Regions from separate parts of the Providencia zhijiangensis genome, predicted to be linked through region 2. Evidence: predicted binding sites of a transcription regulator. Region 2 holds the regulator's gene; each other region holds the start of a gene.
What was found. Region 2 encodes Fur, which represses iron uptake genes when iron is present. Its sites were predicted from a motif close to ATAATAATGAGAACNACTATCAA; they were not measured.
Positions count from the first base shown of each region.

Region 1: the regulator Fur is predicted to act here: its motif matches at 1,355-1,377, upstream of QS795_RS07640 (TonB-dependent receptor domain-containing protein).
Region 3: the regulator Fur is predicted to act here: its motif matches at 1,234-1,256, upstream of feoA (ferrous iron transporter A).
Region 4: the regulator Fur is predicted to act here: its motif matches at 1,162-1,184, upstream of QS795_RS04580 (TonB-dependent siderophore receptor).

Region 1 is NZ_CP135990.1:1,668,078-1,671,296, forward strand. It holds gene mdtH (multidrug efflux MFS transporter MdtH) at 1-944, opposite strand, end outside; gene QS795_RS07640 (TonB-dependent receptor domain-containing protein) at 1,612-3,219, shown strand, end outside.
Region 2 is NZ_CP135990.1:1,212,299-1,215,517, forward strand. It holds gene ansB (L-asparaginase 2) at 1-255, shown strand, start outside; gene QS795_RS05435 (bactofilin family protein) at 432-953, opposite strand; gene fur (ferric iron uptake transcriptional regulator) at 1,386-1,832, opposite strand; gene fldA (flavodoxin FldA) at 2,061-2,588, opposite strand; gene ybfE (LexA regulated protein) at 2,744-3,037, opposite strand; gene QS795_RS05455 (type I secretion system permease/ATPase) at 3,211-3,219, opposite strand, start outside.
Region 3 is NZ_CP135990.1:203,963-207,181, forward strand. It holds gene feoB (Fe(2+) transporter permease subunit FeoB) at 1-868, opposite strand, end outside; gene feoA (ferrous iron transporter A) at 925-1,155, opposite strand; gene QS795_RS00940 (Tex family protein) at 1,604-3,219, opposite strand, start outside.
Region 4 is NZ_CP135990.1:1,020,256-1,023,474, reverse strand. It holds gene kdpE (two-component system response regulator KdpE) at 1-339, shown strand, start outside; gene QS795_RS04585 (DUF5329 family protein) at 455-850, shown strand; gene QS795_RS04580 (TonB-dependent siderophore receptor) at 1,358-3,219, shown strand, end outside.

The DNA.
Region 1 (3,219 bases), 460 kb from region 2:
TCCGCGGTGATAGTGCCTAAATAGAAAATGCCAATCAACACAAACAGTATATTGACCGATGCGGTCATACCAATAGGGAACATGCTCAGGCTCATTAAAAATAGCCCGGCCATCAAACGTTGTTCTAAGCGGAAATGTTTTTCGCTCCAACGGGCAATTGGATAAAGCAGTGTCAGGGAAATTGCCGCTTCAATGGCGTACATCCATTTCACCGCCGTTGGCGTTCCTGCCAATTCGTTAACGGCGATGGGAAACATCAGCATCACTTGTACTGACAGCATAAAGTAGCCAGAAAGCGTAATCACATAGGTCACAAAGCGGGTGTCTTTCAAGACTCGGCGCATCCCATCTCGAATAGGGGCTTTGATGGTGGAAATGCGATAAGCAGGAAGTAACCAAGCATTAAGTAGAGCGGCAATCACGAACACCGCCGCGCCAGCCCAGCAAACATAGTGGAAGTCATACTGTAAAAGCCAGCTACCAATTAATGCCCCAATCACCGCGCCAGCGCTGTCCTGCATAAATAATAATGAATAAAAACGCCCACGCTCATAAGGGCGGGTCAATTTAATCACTAAAGCGGTACGAGGAGGGTCAAACAAGGTACCCCCAAGGGCAGACAATATACAAGAAAGCCATAACACCCAAGGATCATAAGCCAAAGCCATCAACACAAAGCCTGCGGCACGCAACAGCATCCCGATAATAATTAACGGTTTTGCACCAAATCGGTCGGCAATCGCACCCCCAAAAATCCCAAATCCTTGCTGTACAAACTGGCGAAGTCCAAGGGCAAAACCAACCACCACAGCTGCCCAGCCAAGCTGCTCAACAAAGCGAATTGAAATTAAAGGGAAAACCACGAAAAAGCCAAGAACAACCAGCATATTATCGAGTAAAAGGAAATATTTGCCGAGGCTTCTTGCCCGTGATACCTGTGCCATGAAACACCATAAAAAAGTAGTAACGGAAGGAATGATTCTTATTAATAGTATCAGGAGTTTGGCGGGAATGATGGGGTGTTGACCATGATATTTTTTTATCGATAAATCCGTCATATTTCCCATTATAGGGGTGTTGGCTACGTTCGTTCGCCCTCGTCACATACATGTGTATGCTCCAAGGGACTCATTCACTTGCCGCCTACCTCTAATGTGAACTATTTAGGATTTAGGATTTAGGATTGGGGGCATATTTCCCATTATAGGGGTGTTGGCTACGTTCGTTCGTTCGTCCTCGTCACATACTGATGTATGCTCCAAGAGACTCATTTGCTTGCCGCCTACCTCTAATATGAACTATTTAGGATTTAAGGTGGGGGCTGCGCTCGCTAGAGGGTCACAATATTATCAATATGATAATGATACTCATTATGATCTTGATAATTATTATCACTACTGTATATTTCAAGGCTTGTTAATATTTGCAAGGGAAATGAATACGTAACCATTCAATAAATAAGGTTTTTCGAACGAGTTACATCTATGGCATTGCACTTAAATTTACTTTAAATGCATAAATTGAAAAGTATAAAAATATATCCTCATATTTTTTATACGCTATTTCGTCACGTCTATTTAATCATCATTAATTAATGAAGGCATTACTTAAATGATATTTCAAAATAAAAACATAATTAGTTTAATTATTATATGTTCTACAAACACAGCCTTAGCAAATCAAACCAATACCTCGACTCAAAAAGATAAACTTCTCGTCACAGCCAGCAAAATAAAGTCAAATAGCAAGCAAATCGACGCCAATGATATTTCTACCGTAAGAGGAACAACCAATTCAGATATATTTGCTAATAAAACTTCATTACAAGTTAATAATGCACGAAATGAAGCGGGTGCATTAGATATTGGTATTCGGGGGTTGCAAGGGAATGGACGAGTGCCAATTATCATTGATGGCAGTTTGCAATCAACCAATACATGGCGTGGTTACCAAGGAAGTACAGATAGAACTTATGTGGATATGGATTTAATCGATACAATTGAAATCGAAAAAGGGGCTTCTATGAGTAAATTCTCAGGAGGAGCCATCGGAGGTACGGTTAAATTAAAAACATTATCAGCAAACAGCATTATTCCTCAAGGTGACCAATTTGGTTTCTTATTTAAGGGGAATATTTACAATAATAACCGACGCCCAACTATCGCTTCAGATGAAAAAGGAGAATCTGGGTATCGTGTTTCAAATGGCGTTAAAAATTCACATTTTAATAATGGTTCTATCACGACAGGGGTTGCATATCGAAATGATAAATTTGATATATTACTGGCACATAGTGATAGAAAACAAGGGAACTTCTTCGCTGGTAAAAATGGTTATCATAAATACGAAAATACAGATGCTCCTATTAAGCCAGGGCAAGAAGTGGTTAATACTAGTTATGAAAGCCAGTCAACATTATTAAAAACAAATATTTATCTTAACCCATACTCAAGTATTGAATTAAATTACCGCCATCATGAACAAAAAGCGGGTGAGGTTTTAGCGGCGTATTGGTATCAATACGATGGGAAAATGCCACAGTGGTCTTTAGGTACCGCAGATATTGATACTGCCTCTTTAAATTATTCTTATAAACCCGATTCATTATGGGTAGATATGAACTTAGGCCTATGGTGGACAAAAGGGAAATTTAAACAACGTAATGGCACAACGGATGATGTTACCGCTCACTATGGTAATCAATATCAGCACCGTTACACCGATGAGCGAGTGGGCTTTAATTTAGAAAATACGTCTGAGTTTGCAGATTATCCTATCGATATCACTTACGGTGTGGAATATATGCAACAAAAATCAAAGCCATTGACTAAAACCTATCAACCGATTTGGACTCCAGAAGGAACAATACCCGGTGAGGAATTAGACCCTGTAACGCGTAATGCTAAAGGAACGAATAAATCCGTCTTTACCAATATGGCATATCAAGGGGAATGGGTGAGTACTTTAGTCGGGTGGCGTATTCACGCTTTCGATGTTGATGACCATGTTTTAGGTAAAAGTATTAGCTACGGTCCGAAAAATGATTTAATGGGTGAACTGCGTTTTCATGTAACTGACGAATTTGATATTTATACAAAATATTCTGATAGCTATAGAGAACCGAGTTTATTCGAGAGCACTGTATCAGGACAAACCTATTCGTATTCTCCGGATGTTCCATTAAAACCAGAGCATGCTAAATCATTTGAAGTTGGGATG
Region 2 (3,219 bases):
GGTGTTGGTAACGGGAATATGTATAAAACTATTTTTGATGCATTAGCTAATGCAGCGAAAGAGGATGTTGTCGTGGTGCGTTCCAGCCGCGTACCGACAGGCTATACAACGCGAAACGCGGAAGTGAATGATAATGAATATGGGTTTGTAGCATCTGAAAGATTGAACCCACAAAAATCTCGTGTATTACTGCAATTAGCATTAACACAAACGAAAGACCCGAAAAAAATCCAAGAGATGTTTGAACAATATTAATATTTAATAATAGGCGGCAGAAATGTCGCCTTTATTCTATTTTTATTACGTATAAAACGCGTTCTTTTGGTGATAAGCGAATTTATATAATCAAAATAACTCGACAATAAATACCTATAAATAAGGTAGTAAAGTTATTATCGAGCAATTCAATATCATTTATTTAACAAATTTAATTACAGAGCACCCGCTTCAGGTGTGTGTGGTTCTGAATTTTCTTGTTTGGTTTTTTCTTTAAATACCGCTACGTTTCCCGTCGATTTCGTTGCAGATTTAACCTCAGCATGACCAGAAAATATTCCGCCTTTTTTAATGGATAAACTGGAATAGCGGATGATGCCATAAATTTCACCATTGGTATCAATGCTAATAGTTTCGGTGATGCATTCACCTTCCACTTTGCCGTTTACCCATAGCTCATTACTGGTTATATTGCCGGTAACATGCCCATTTTGCATGATTTTGACGGTGTTGTTTTTACCAGTAATATTGCCAATCACAGTACCATAAATATGCACTTGTTCATTGGAAGTAATATTGCCCTCAAACACGACATCTTTGGCAATAATGGTATTGGTTTTTTCTTCGCTAACGACTGCTGTAGATGTTTGCATTTTTTCCTCAGCAATTTGTTGAGTGATTTCTTCTTTATTGATAGTGGGAGTGGGCTCTGGTTTGTTTTGTTTTTTATTGAACATGTGACTAACCTTTTTGTAATTGAAGTATAGAACCAAACAAATGATTGAAGATATAAAGGCAACGGATGCCACAAAGGTATATCTAAAAAACCACGCTATCAAAGTAAGAAACCAGAAGAAAAAACTTATGTTCAAAAACAGATATGTTTTTTTCATCCTTTAATCTCTTACGCATAAATTTGATCATGAGTATAAATTAAAATAACACATGGCAAATTAAAGAATAGAGGATAATTTTAGTTTTATCTGAAGAAATAAAGCTATGTATTTTTAAAAAATAGTCGCTAATTTTCAGCTAAAGAGCAAAATAGGGGAATGTTAAGAATATATAAATAAAAATACCCACTAATAAACATTAAGTGGGTATCATCAATACGAAATCACTGATTAATTAAATCGCCTCATTTTTAATGAGACGATTTATGAATGTGATTATTTAGCTTCGTGGACGCTTTCATTTTCACGACAGTCACCTTCAGCGCAGTGGCCATATAGATATAAACTGTGGTTAGACAGTTTAATGCCGTGGCGCTTGGCGATGTCATGCTGACGTTCTTCGATTGATTCGTCAGTAAATTCGATAACTTTGCCACAATCTAAACAAATTAAGTGGTCATGGTGATGCTGCTGAGTCAATTCAAATACGGATTTTCCACCTTCGAAATTGTGACGAGTCACAATACCTGCATCATCAAATTGGTTTAATACGCGGTAGACAGTGGCTAACCCGATTTCTTCACCAATATCAATCAGCTTTTTGTAGAGATCTTCCGCACTGACGTGATGGCACTCAGGCTCCTGAAGTACTTCCAAAATCTTCAATCTTGGAAGAGTGACTTTGAGTCCTGCATTTTTCAATGCTTTATTATTGTCTGTCATGCGGGCTTGTCCTGTATTTTAAATCATAAATTTAACAATAATGAGACGTTTTTAACAAAAATCCAGTTGTCTTCTAAACTGATTTACAATTATAGGCATGGAAAATAAAAATAGAAACCATGCATTGTCTCATTATTTTGATTCGTTCTTAAAAGCGAGTCCATTAGATGGAAGGATAATCCATCATATCGAATGGCCCCCGCTTTTAATTGACAATCTATGTCATTATTAGCCAAGGATTTCAGCCAGAGACATCTCTTCAGAGATTTGTTTAACCCAAGCGTCAACACGCTCTTCGGTCAGTTCTGGTTGACGATCTTCATCGATAGCAAGACCGATAAAGTGGTTATCGTCCGCCATACCTTTAGAAACTTCAAAGTGGTAGCCTTCAGTTGGCCAATGACCCACGATCACTGCACCACGTGGCTCAATGATGTCACGGATAGTTCCCATCGCATCACAGAAATACTCTGCGTAGTCTTCTTGGTCTCCACAACCAAACAGTGCGACAAGCTTGCCGTCAAAATCAATTTCTTCTAATGTTGGGAAAAAGTCATCCCAATCACACTGAGCTTCACCGTAGTACCACGTAGGGATGCCAAGAAGTAGGATATCAAATGCTTCGATATCTTCTTTGCTGCATTTAGCAATATCGTGAACTTCTGCAACATCTTTGCCTAATCTTTCTTGGATCATTTTGGCAATATTTTCTGTGTTACCTGTGTCACTTCCGAAGAAAATGCCTATAACTGCCATAAAGTGATTAACCTCTTGTTTTTCTAGTAGAGAGTATAAATTACCGATTCTGCTAGAACTAAAATATAGAACGAAAATAGGTAAAATTTTGCGCCTTATTTTGGCGAAAAAAACAGTGTTAGTCTGTCAAATTTGTGTGATTTACCCAGATACGGCTAGCGGTCAATTGTCTCACTAACCTGCTCAAGTTGAGCCATCAAAATTTCTTCAATTAGCTCACTTCGGCTTATGTTTTTCTCTTCAGCTAATTGGTTTAAGACCGCGACAGCGTCTTCATTTAATTTCAGCTCAACTCGACGTAGCCCTTTGACTTTGTCTCGTTTTAGCTGATTTCGCTTATTGATTCGTAATTGTTCATCCCGCGACAACGGGCTAGTTTTTGGTCGCCCAGGCCTGCGTTCTTCTGCGAACAAATCCAGTGTGGTGCGGTCAGTTTGTTCTTTTGCCATATCTACTATTGCTAACGGAAGGGGTGTGCCAGTAATTCAGCGGGCAATGATACCCTAGCTGAATCCCTAGTACCATAGGTGCATACCCCGCTAATTCATCTAATAGATTAAAAAAAAAGCACTTTTAAGAAAAAAGCATCACCCAAAGAGTAAGTGATGCTTTTTTATTCAGGTTAATGTGT
Region 3 (3,219 bases), 1.0 Mb from region 2:
AAATTGGCACACCAAGCCAGCGGTTCAAGATAAATTTATCCAGCGCTTGAGTGAGTTTATTCGGCTCAGCGGCACTGTTATTAATCGCGGCGTTACAAATTGAGGCAATGGATTGATAGCGAGCATCTGCAATGAGTAACTCAGGCTCTTCTTGCAAGGTCTCTTTGAGTTTAAGGCGAGTTTCAGCAAATACTTGTTCGGAGATATCAGCCCGCTGGCGGCTATAAATATCGCCTTCTAAAATTTGGAGAGCTAACCAACGGCGCTGCTGCTGACTAAATTGCTGAGCAGAAATTTGCTCTGAAAGCATATCCACGGTTTGTAACAGTTGTGGTGGATATTGCACTAAGGCTTGTTGGCTATTTTTAGGATGGCTATCAATCGCTTGTTTGAGCTGTTCAAGGCCTGTTGCACGGGTAGAGACCATTGGAATTACAGGGCAACCTAGCTGCTTTTCGAGCTGTTTTACATCGATATCGATATGTTGGCTTTTGGCTATATCCAACATGTTCAGTGCGACGATGCAGGGAACACCTAGCTCAACAAGTTGTAATGTCAGATATAAATTGCGCTCGAGGTTTGAGGCATCCACCACGTTGATCAACATGTCGGCTTCGCCACTTAAAATAAAGTAGCAGGCGATTTGCTCATCGAGGGAGGTTTGCTCTGAAATAGTCGTAAGGGAATAAGTACCTGGTAAATCAACAAGTTCAATCTTGTGTTCAGGGGTGTGGAAGCGTCCGACTTTACGTTCGACGGTCACTCCTGCCCAGTTACCGACGCGCTGACGTGACCCGGTTAACTGGTTAAACAAGGTTGTTTTACCAGCGTTAGGGTTGCCAATAAGGCCGATAGTTAATGGTTTCATAGTGTGTATGCCAGTCGTGAAAATGAAAATCTTTATTGGAATTAATCCAAAAATAATTAGTTCGTTTGCGCTTCATCTAAATTAATGAGTGCTAAATCTTTTTTGCGTAATACTAAGCTGACGCGATGAGTTTCAATTTGCACAGGATCACCAAACGGCGCTACGCGCACAACTTTGAACACTGAGCCTGGGAGCAGACCAAGGGAAAGCAGTTTTTGGCGATAGGCTGGACTTATCTCTGGTGAAAAGCCAAGTATTTTATAACTGCATTGAGGAAGTATGGACATAGTACCTTCCAATTACGGTTTATTCTGTTGATTTAACATGAAAATTACGATGTTAAATTACAGAGAGTGTTATTAAGAATAATATTGATAATTATTATTATAAAAGTGGTTATCTTTAAAAGAAATAGAGTGGAAGATAAAATTAAATCTAATTAACAATGAGAATCATAATCATCTACCATGGTTATATTTAGCCTCTTTTTCGGGCAATATTAAATGATGTGGATCAAAAAGGGATTTAGTTGGTGGAGTTTTTTAAAACTAAAATGCAGATGTTAGTATTGTTAATTAATATAATTAAATAAGACAAAGTGCAGATAATAAATTGAATTAGTTATTTAATTTATTTTTATAAGAAAAATGGAATATGTTTAAATTAAATACTGAGAGATGATTAAATGCATTTTAATAAATGCCCTTACCGATGAAATGGCAAGGGCATCATGGCTTAGCGTTTTTTACCAAAAGCGGCAGCCAGTGCATCACTCATCGCACTGTTGCTAGACGCCGCAGAGTTAGATGATGAATTTCCTCGTGCATTCCCTCGCGAAGCAGGGGCTTTGCGGGTATTTCTATCTTGCGCTGGAGCCGCACTGCGAGGTGCGCTGCTACCTTCACCCGCTTGCTCATCTAAGCGCATAGTGAGCGCAATACGCTTACGGGCAATATCCACATCCAGCACTTTGACTTTCACAATGTCACCGGTTTTGACGACTTTGTGAGGATCTTCAACGTAGCTGTTTGAAAGGGAAGAAATATGCACCAGACCATCTTGATGAACACCAATATCCACAAATGCCCCGAAGTTAGTGACGTTAGTCACTGCACCTTCTAAGATCATTCCCAGTGTTAAGTCATTCATTGTTTCGACACCGTCAGCAAAGGTCGCCGTTTTAAACTCAGGGCGTGGGTCACGACCCGGTTTTTCCAGCTCTTTAATGATGTCAGTAACGGTAGGAACCCCAAACTGTTCGGTGGTAAATTCACGTGGACTTAAGCCATTTAATACCTGTGAATTGCCCATAATCTCTTTCAGCGGCTGGCGCACAGCTTCAAGAATTTTTTCAACAATTGGGTAGGCTTCTGGGTGAACCGTTGAGGCGTCCAGTGGGTTATCCCCATTGGTGATACGCAAGAAACCAGCACACTGTTCAAAGGCTTTTGGCCCTAAACGAGCAACTTTAAGTAACTGTTTTCTATCATTGAATTGACCGTTAGCATCGCGCCAATCAACAACGTTTTGCGCGATCATTTTGCTCAACCCTGCAACACAGGTGAGTAGCGCAACAGAGGCGGTATTCAAATCGACGCCGACGGAGTTTACGCAGTCTTCAACGACCGCATCTAACTTACGGGCTAGCTGAGTTTGGCTAACATCATGTTGGTACTGGCCGACCCCGATAGATTTCGGGTCGATTTTCACCAGCTCAGCTAGCGGGTCTTGTAAGCGGCGAGCGATAGAAACCGCGCCACGCAAAGAAACGTCTAAATCAGGAAACTCTAATGCTGCCAGCTCAGAAGCAGAATAAACAGAGGCGCCTGCTTCACTGACAATCACTTTTTGTGCCGTGACGTCAGGGAACTGTTTTTGTACTTCAGCAAAGAAGCGTTCGGTTTCTCGTGAGGCAGTTCCGTTACCAATCGCGACCAGCTCGACGTGATATTTTTGACATAAGGCTGCCACAATAGCAGCCGCTTTGGCAGCTTGGCCTGTGTGCGGGTAAATGGTATCTGTCGCCATTACTTTACCCGTCGCATCAACGACCGCTACTTTTACACCGGTACGTAAGCCCGGATCGAGCCCCATCGTGGCACGCATACCCGCAGGCGCTGCCATCAATAAATCACTGAGATTACGAGCGAATACGTTAATTGCTTCTTCTTCCGCTTTCTCGCGCAGGGCGCTCATGATTTCAGTTTCTAGGTGCAGTAACACTTTGACTCGCCACGTCCAGCTGATGACAGCTTTACGCCATTGGTCTGCGGGGGCATTATTCAAACGCACATCTAAATGACGCGTAATAATTTCTTCGCAATAGCTCTCTTTTGGCGGCTCTTCAAACT
Region 4 (3,219 bases), 190 kb from region 2:
GTCGCTTTGCGTCGCTTTGGTAAAGCCGGTCAAGAAAGCCCGATTTTTCAATTTGGCGATGTCACGGTGGATTTCATCAACCGTATCGTGACTAAAGGCAGCGAAGAGCTGCATCTCACCCCCATTGAGTTTCGGTTACTTAGCGAACTCGTCGCCAATAGCGGAAAAGTGCTCACTCAGCGCCATTTGTTGCTGCAAGTCTGGGGGCCAAGTTACGTCGAACATAATCATTATCTACGCATTTATATGGGGCATTTACGCCAGAAGTTGGAAAATGACCCTGCTCGCCCCGAACATCTTTTAACTGAAACCGGTATTGGCTACCGTTTTATGCCTTAATTTATGCCTTAAAACCTAAGTTTGTCTTAAAACATGATTCTCAGACTATTACTGATAGTTTATTCATCTCGGCTGCCTATAATCTCTCCAATCTTAACTTATCGGAGCGTTTCCTGTGCAATCGTTACTGACTCAAGCTTCTCGCCGTTTTGCTTCAATCTTAGTGATTTTTTTAACTATTTTCGTCACCACCAAAGCCCTTGCGCTAAGCCCAGAAGAGAAAACGCGGACTGAAGCGTTGTTAACGGAATTGGGCAAACAGCAGAATTTAACGTTCACGCGTAATGGTTCCGGTCATTCCGCACCAGAAGCTGAATCCCATTTGCGTTTAAAGCTAGGTAAAACCGAAAAGCGCTTACAGACAACAGAGCAGTTTATTGACAATGTGGCATCCAAATCCTCTATCACCGGAGAAGAGTATCAAGTCACCGATGCCCAAGGTAAAGTCACCAGCGCCAATCAGTATCTGCATGATTTACTGAAAAATAACGTTGATAAACCAGCCAAATAACCCATTTTATCCCCTCCCGATTAATGAAGCGCCCCAATAGCTAGTGGGCATTTCATTATGTCTAGCTCTTTTCGTTACACTCCTTACTCCTCGAAAAATGAAAATACCTTTTTCACGATCGAGAAGCCCCATTTCCCTGACCCAATATATCCGCCAATCAAAATCACAAGCCGAATCTTATAACCCTATTCAGACCGAAGTATTAGATGCGCTGATGAAATGCGTTGATAGTTGCCTCATTGAGCAAAGAGCAATCTGGTTGAAATCCTGACTTTCTAAAACATAAAAAACTGATTAATTATCATATGGTATTCTTAATGATTATTATTATCATTAATTATCTAAATGATTATTATTATCATTAATTATTTAAATGATTATTATTATCATATAAAATCACACACATGATATTCAATAAAGCACAAATGCATAAATCTATGCATCAATATGATTTTACTAATAAATATTAGAACCGTACGTTAAAAATAGGGATGAACAGGTATTGCTATGTTAAATAAAAATAAGCTATCAGCGCTATCACTGTTAATAGTTTCGCCATTCGCGGCTTCAGCAACTGATGTTCTGGTTGTGACTACACCAAGCTCAAGTGATTCATACACCGCAACAACGACATCTTCTGCAACAAAGAATGATACAGAGATAATGAAAATACCACAGACGGTAAATGTGGTAACCAAAACCCAAATAGAAAACAGAGCGGCAGAAACCGTTGTGGATGCACTGAGGTATACACCAGGTGTAGTTACCGAATACCGTGGTGATTCGAATCGCAATGATGAGGTATTCAGTCGCGGTTTTGATTATGCGAACAAAATTCTAGATGGCATTCCTTTTGGCGGAAATGCGTCCTCGTCAATGGGCACAACTGAGCCTTGGTTTCTAGACAGAATTGAGATGATTAAAGGACCGGCATCTGTGCAGTATGGGCAAATAAGCCCTGGTGGGGTTATTGCTATGACAAGCAAAAAACCAACCGCACAGAGCATCAATAAAATTCAGTTACGGGTCGGTAATCGAAATAAAACAGAAGGATTTTTTGATCTGGGTGGCAAGCTAACGGATGATGGAAATATCCTCTACCGTCTAAATGGCCTGGCAAAAAAGAAAGATACTCAGGTTCGAGACTATGAAGAAGAAAAATATGCCATCGCTCCCTCCATATCATTCCTAAATGAAGACACAACTTTCACTCTTCTGGCTTACTTACAAAACTCACCGAAAAATGGTTATCGAAACTTTCTTCCTAAAGTTGGCACGCTTGAATCAACCCCGGAAGGAAAAATTCCGCAAGACTTCAACATAAGCAATCCTGACTATAATATTTCCAAACAAAAACAACATAGTATCGGGTATGAATTTGAACACAATTTTAGTGATAAAATTTCACTGGTCCAAAAGGCACGCTACGCAGAGATTGATGAAAAATATAATTACTTAGTATTTAACACGTTAGCAAGTGAAGCCAAAAACTATCCTTATGTACTAAAACGAATGGCTCAGCACGAAAAAACGAAACTCAATACATTTGGCGTTGATACCCATTTAAATTTTGACATTGATAATGGGGGGCTTTATCAAACACTATTAGTCGGCGTCGATTACAAATGGACTAAAGAGGATAAACAGTTTTGGCGCGACAGAAGCGGCAATTATGATATTGATTGGCGTAACCCCCAATACCAGAAAATTGATGAATCCAAGCAGACGCTATTCACCGACCAGTTACAAAAAAGCGATCAAATCGGTATTTATATTCAAGACCAAATTGAATGGAATAGCTGGAACTTATTAGCTAGCACCCGATATGACTGGATTGAAGTAAAAACGATAGACAGAACGAACAGTGACAACTCGAAACAAAATGATGGCAAACTAACAGGCTTAGTTGGGGTGTTATACTCATTTGATAATGGTATTTCCCCTTATATTAGCTACAGCACCTCTTTTGAGCCAAATCTTGCAACCAACAGAAAGCCAGAAAGTAAGCCGTTTGATCCTAAAACAGCAAAACAAACAGAAATCGGTATTAAGTACCTCACCTCTGACCAAAAAACGCTGGCGACCTTATCTCTCTATCATATCGAGCAAAAAAACATTCCTAAATACGACTCTGAATTAGGCTATATGACCCTAATCGGCAAGGGTGAAAGTAAAGGTGTGGAAGCCCAGATAAACAGTAAACTCACCGACAAATTTGCCGTTACAGGGGCATATTCGTATACCAAAACCAAAGTGCTTGAAACGGCAAACAGTGCTGAAAAAGGAAAAGAATTTCCTCGAATCCCTAAAAATATGGCCTCTGTTTGGGGACAATATGAAGAAAATTCAGGAATGCTGAATGGACTGAA